DNA from 2 places in the Lentzea miocenica genome. Region 2 is predicted to be linked to the other one. Evidence: riboswitches for the same ligand, from Rfam matches in the RefSeq annotation. Region 2 holds a riboswitch; the other holds the start of a gene.
The links. A riboswitch is a leader RNA that binds a small molecule or an ion and turns the genes downstream of it on or off. The one in region 2 is predicted to bind glycine.

Region 1 (3,120 bases), on a different contig from region 2:
CATCCCCGCACAGCGGGGAAGCAGGGGCGGGTCGTCGCGTGGCTTGGTCAAGGTCGACTCGGCGGATCCGGCCTACGTGGCCGCGATGCGCAAGCGGGCGCCGGAGGCACCCGAGGCACTGCTCGCCGCCGCGGCGAGCTACTGGCAGCTGGTTGGCGACGTCGCAGAGGCCGAGCAGTGGTGGGACGCGGGCATCAGCCCGTTGGACCAGCGCGCGCTCGACTACCGCGCGGCGGGCCTGTCTCCTGCTGACCTCGGGCGGCGCCTGGGACCGATGACGGTTCTCCAGCACCTTCGCCGCGGTTCCGCCGCGGCCTGGTGTGTTGCTCGTCTGCAGAGGCAGCGCCGGGACGGCGTGGCATAGGTAGGGAACGGGCTGTCGGAGGCGGCAGCCCTGTATCCAAGTAGTGTGGAGGCCGTGCGCGGCCTCCTTACTCCCCAACGAGTGTTGATCGGGCTCGGCTGCCTGGTCGCACTGATCGCCTGTTGCGGGCTCGCGTGGTGGCAGTGGCAGCGCTTCGAGTCCGCCAGCGGCACGTTCCAGAACCTCGGCTACGTGCTCCAGTGGCCGCTCTTCGGCCTCTTCCCGGCCTTCATGGTGTGGCGTTTCCGCCGTTTGGCGCGCCAGAACCGTGACGCGGATCTCGCAGCCGAGCCGGTTGCGGCCGCTCCCAGGCCAGTGGCTACCGTTGACGCCGTCAAACCCGCGCCTGTCGAGTACCTCGACGACGAAGAAGACGCGGAGCTCGCGGCCTACAACCGCATGCTCGCGAACCTCAACGCGCGGGACGGTCGTTGAGCGAAGGCGGGCAGATGAAGGGTGCGTTGACCCGGTTCAGGGTCATGGCTTACGTGGTCGGAGTCTTCCTGCTGCTCCTGGTCGTGGCGATGGTGCTCAAGTACGCCGCGGACATGGACGGCGCGATGAAGGTCGTCGGCCCGATCCACGGCTTCCTCTACGCCATCTACCTGGTGTTTTCCGTCGACCTGGCGCTGAAGCTGCGCTGGTCGATCAAGGGCACCGCGCTCGTGCTGCTCGCCGGCACCATCCCGTTCCTGTCGTTCTGGGCGGAGCGCAAGGTGGTCGAGAAGACTGCGCAGGGCGTGCCGCTGTGACGTTTGGCCTGCTAGCGTCTGGGGCTGACAACTGAACACGGCCGTCGATGTCGCGCGGGAGAGCCTCCTTCAGCGGAGGCGCCGAAGGAGCAACTCCTCCCCGGAATCTCTCAGGTACAGGTACCGCACGACGAAGGCAACTCTGGAAAGCAGGCTGCTCGGCAGCCTCGCCCACGGTGCAAGTCGCGCTGCGCGCGGCGAAGCTCTCAGGCTCATGACAGAGGGGGAGGCTCGCTCTAGTGAGGAGTCTCCGATGGACCGTGTCATTCTTCTGATGCCTCAGCCGGCCGCGTCCGGCTCTTCGGCGCACCCTGGAGGAGCGTTCTGATGTCCCGCCTCACGCCTCTGAACGCCGAGCACGAGCAGCTCGGCGCGATGTTCACCGACTTCGCGGGCTGGCGGATGCCGCTGCGCTACTCCAGCGAGCTCGCCGAGCACCACGCCGTGCGCACCACCGCGGGCCTGTTCGATCTCACGCACATGGGTGAGATCGTCCTGACCGGACCGCAGGCCGGCGAGGCGCTCGACTACGCGCTGGTCGGCCACATCTCCGCGCTGGCCGTCGGCAAGGCCCGCTACACGATGATCACCCAGGCCGACGGCGGCGTGATCGACGACCTGATCGTGTACCGCCTGGGCGACCAGGAGTTCATGGTCGTCGCGAACGCCTCCAACGCCCTCGTCGTCGCCGAGGCCCTCGTCGAGCGCGCCGCCGGTTTCGACGTCGAGGTCGCGGACAAGTCGACCGACTACGCGCTGATCGCGATCCAGGGCCCGAAGTCGGTCGAGATCCTGTCCGGGCTGACCGAGACCGACCTGTCCACGGTCAAGTACTACGCCTCGTACCCGTCCACCGTCGCCGGCGTCGACGCGCTGCTCGCACGCACCGGTTACACGGGCGAGGAGGGCTTCGAGCTCTTCGTGGCTCCGGCCGACGCGCCCGCTGTCTGGGCCGCGCTGCTTTCCGCGGGTGAGTCGCACGAGCTCAAGCCGTGCGGACTCGGCTGCCGCGACACGTTGCGTCTCGAAGCCGGAATGCCGTTGTACGGCAACGAACTCACGACCTCCCTCACGCCGTATCACGCCGGTCTGGGCCGCGTCGTGAAGCTCGAGAAGCCGGGCGACTTCGTGGGCCGCGACGCGCTGGCGAAGGTGGCGGAGTCCGATGTGGACTCGGTACTGGTAGGACTGAAGACCCCCGAGCGCCGCGCCCCGCGCCACGGCTACGCGGTGCTCAACGGCGACGAGGTCGTCGGTGAGGTCACCTCGGGCGCCCTGTCCCCGACGCTGGGCTACTCGGTCGCCATGGCCTACGTGTCCAGGGCGAGCGCCGAGCCCGGCACCCCACTGCTGGTCGACGTCCGCGGCAAGAAGCAGCCGGTCGAGGTCGTCGCACTTCCGTTCTACAAGCGCGCCAAGTAGGGAGATCTTCCAGATGTCCGACCAGTTCAACGCCTCCCTCGCGGAGTACGACCCCGAGGTCGCCGAGGCCGTTGCCGCCGAGCTGGCGCGCCAGCAGGGCACCCTCGAGATGATCGCCTCGGAGAACTTCACGCCCGTCTCGGTGCTCCAGGCACAGGGCTCGGTGCTGACCAACAAGTACGCCGAGGGCTACCCCGGCCGCCGCTACTACGGCGGCTGCGAGCACGTGGACGTCGTCGAGCGCCTGGCCATCGAACGCATCAAGTCGCTCTTCGGCGCCGGCTTCGCCAACGTCCAGCCGCACTCGGGCGCGCAGGCCAACGCCGCCGCGATGTTCGCGCTGCTCCAGCCGGGCGACACGATCCTGGGCCTGGACCTGGCGCACGGCGGCCACCTGACCCACGGCATGCGCATCAACTTCTCCGGCAAGCTCTACAACGTCGTGCCGTACCACGTGTCCGACGATGACGGCCGCGTCGACATGGCCGAGGTCGAGCGCCTGGCCGCGGAGCACCGTCCCAAGCTGATCGTCGCCGGGTGGTCCGCCTACCCGCGTCAGCTGGACTTCGCCGAGTTCCGCCG
Region 2 (3,120 bases):
GCACGCCGATCGCGCCCGCCGTGAGCAGGAACCGGACCACGCCGTCGTCGGAGGCTCCCGGCACGAACTTCGTGTAGTAGTGCAGCACCGCGGGCACGATGCCGGCCGCGCCGTTGGTCGGCGCGGTGACGACACGGCCGCCTGCCGCGTTCTCCTCGTTGACCGCCAACGCGAAGAGCGTGACCCAGTCCATGACCCGCAGCGGGTCGGTGACGAAGTGCTCCCGCTCCAGCGTTTTGCGCATCTCGGCGGCGCGGCGGCGGACCTTCAGGCCGCCGGGCAGGACGCCGTGCTCGTTGCAGCCGCGTTCGACGCACTCCTGCATGACGTGCCAGATGTGCAGAAGTCCTTGGCGCACCTCGTCCTCAGTCCGCCACGACAGCTCGTTGGCCATCATGATCTCGCTGATCGACATGCCAGTTTCGCGGCACCGCGCGAGGAGCTGGTCGCCGGTCAGGAACGGGTGCGGCAACGGCGTCGAGTCCGGTTTGATCCGGTCGGTGCCCGAGGCGTTCTCGTCGACGACGAAACCGCCGCCGATCGAGTAGTAGACGGCGCGCTCGACCGACTCGTCGCCGTGGAACGCCTCGAAGCTCATTCCGTTGGGGTGCAACGGAAGCGACTTTCGGCGGTGCATGACGAGATCGCGGTCGTGCACGAAACCGATCTCGTGCGCGCCGCCGAGCCGGAGCCGGCCGCTCGCGACGATCTCCTCGACCCTGACGGCCGCGACCGTCGGGTCGACTTCTTCCGGATGGTTGCCTTCGAGGCCGAGGAACACGGCCTTCGGGCTGCCGTGGCCGTGGCCGGTCGCACCGAGCGAGCCGAACAGCTCGACGCGCACCCGGTCCACTTCGGACACTCGTTCGCCGAGCTTCTCGACGAACATCGCCGCGGCGCGCATCGGTCCGACCGTGTGGGAGCTGGACGGTCCGATGCCGACGGAGAAAAGGTCGAAAACGCTGATCGCCACTGATCAGTCCTTCGTGGTGGTGGGGCGGTCAGTCAGATGTTGGTGAGTTCGGCGTACTTGGCCGCCGTGAGGAGGTTCTCCGCCGACTCGACGCGAACCCGGAACAGCCAGCCGGCGCCGTACGGGTCGTTGTTGACGATCGCCGGGTCGTCGACGACAGCGCTGTTGACCTCGATCACCTCACCGGTGACGGGCGAGAACAGGTCGCTGACTGACTTCGTGGACTCCAGCTCGCCGCAGACCGCGTTGGTGACGACCTTGGCACCGACCTCAGGCAGCTGGACGAAGACGATGTCGCCGAGCGCGTCGGCGGCGTATTCGGTGATTCCGCAGGTCAGGGGGTCCTGGGTGCCCGGCGTCCAGTCGACCCACTCGTGCTCGACGGTGTAGAGCAGGTTCTCGGGGAACTCCACGGCGACTCCTCTGGCTGTGACGGGTCAGGAAACATGCGTCCCCCTCCGCCGTGCAGAGTTGCCTACCCCGAGCGGTCTCGCTGCCTGAGAGTGTGCGGGAGCTTGCCCCTTCGGCGCCCCGACCTGATCGGTCGAGGTCTCTCCCACTCGGGTTCCGGTGCCCAGTGATCAACACTGCGCACCACGGCCGGTCTTCAGTTCTCGACCGCGAACGCTATGTGCGGCCACCGCCAAGTGTCAACGCGAGATGGTTGACATCGGTGAGAGCGCTGCCAGGGTGAGGTGAGGCAGACATCGGAGGTCTCATGCGGAAACCGTTCATCGTCGCCTTGCTCGCCTCACTGGTGCTCACCCCTGTTCCCGCTGCCACCGCGGCCGAGGCACCAGCTCCTGTCACAGTCCCCATCGGCCACCTCTTCGACAACGACGGCATCGACACCGCGTCGGACCGGACCGGCGACTTCGACGGTTCCGGCTATGCCTTCCCGGCGGAGGCACTGCCGTCCGGGCAGGTCACGGCCGACGGCGTGCCGTACCTCTTCCCGGGTAATTCACAGGCCAAGAACAACGCCGTGGCCCTCGGGCAGCGGATCGAGCTTCCGCGCGGCCGTTATCTGACCGCGCACTTCCTGGTGGCGTCCTCGTACGGTGCGGCGGGCGGAACCGCGACCATGCACTACGCGGACGGGTCCACGACGACCGGTTCGATCAGCGGACCTGACTGGTACTCGGGCAGTGGTCCGATCTCCGCGCCGTTCCGGTACTCCCCCGGTGGCACCGACCAGCATCCCGTGTCGATCGGGACCGCCCAGCTCTGGGCAGATCCCCAGAAGGAGGCCGTCGGCATCACGCTGCCGGTGACGAACCCGGCCGTGGAGGGCAAGTCCTCGCTGCACGTGTTCGCGCTGTCCCTCCAACCGGCCGGCAAGGGCGCGGTGCTCGCGGTCCGGTCCGCGCGCAGCACGCCAAAGCTGCCGCGGCTGGGTGGCCAGACGATCGAGGCCACCGTCGTGAACCTCGGTGACCAGTGGGTTTCGAACGTCTCGGTGCGCGCGGAGGGGCTCGGTGTCGTGACGTTGCAACCGGCTCTCGTGCGCCGGCTGGCACCGGGCGAGGAGGCGCGGGTGCGGATCGGGATCCACGCCTACCGGACCGGCACGTTCGACGGGAAGGTCATCGCGACGTCCGGACGCGTCTCGGCCTCGCAGAACGCCAAGTTCTCGCTGGGTGTGGCGGACTACCAGGCGACCGACGCCTCGTTGGGCACGCACGAGTCGCCGTACTGGTTCGACGACGCCAAGTTCGGCATCTTCATCCACTGGGGCCTCTACTCGGTGCCCGCGTGGTCGCCACCGGGCGAGCAGTACGCGGAGTGGTACTGGCAGTGGATGCAGAACCCGGACAACGCCGTGCACCCGTACCACGCGGCGATGTTCGGGAAGGACTTCTCATACGACCAGTTCATCCCGCAGTTCACGGCCTCGAAGTTCGACCCGAAGGACTGGGTGAAGCTCTTCGAGGAGGCCGGTGCCAAGTACTACGTGCTGACCTCGAAGCACCACGAGGGTTTCGCGCTGTGGGACTCGAAGGTGTCCGGCCGCGACTCCGTCGATCTGGGACCGAAGCGCGACCTGGTCAAGGAGCTGTTCGACGCGTCGCGGAAGTACACGCCGGGGCTCAAGAACGGGCTCTACTTCTCGATGCCGGAGTGGTTCAACCCGGACAACCCGTGGT

Region 1: another riboswitch for glycine. It lies ahead of gcvT (glycine cleavage system aminomethyltransferase GcvT); the one in region 2 lies ahead of gcvH (glycine cleavage system protein GcvH).

Annotation. Positions count from the first base shown of each region.
Region 1 is NZ_JAXAVW010000027.1:138,268-141,387, forward strand. It holds gene SK803_RS30295 (helix-turn-helix transcriptional regulator) at 1-364, shown strand, start outside; gene SK803_RS30300 (hypothetical protein) at 419-799, shown strand; gene SK803_RS30305 (DUF3817 domain-containing protein) at 814-1,116, shown strand; glycine riboswitch at 1,162-1,252, shown strand; glycine riboswitch at 1,254-1,344, shown strand; gene gcvT (glycine cleavage system aminomethyltransferase GcvT) at 1,444-2,538, shown strand; gene glyA (serine hydroxymethyltransferase) at 2,552-3,120, shown strand, end outside.
Region 2 is NZ_JAXAVW010000009.1:234,967-238,086, forward strand. It holds gene SK803_RS13470 (L-serine ammonia-lyase) at 1-973, opposite strand, end outside; gene gcvH (glycine cleavage system protein GcvH) at 1,006-1,386, opposite strand; glycine riboswitch at 1,449-1,542, opposite strand; gene SK803_RS13480 (alpha-L-fucosidase) at 1,692-3,120, shown strand, end outside.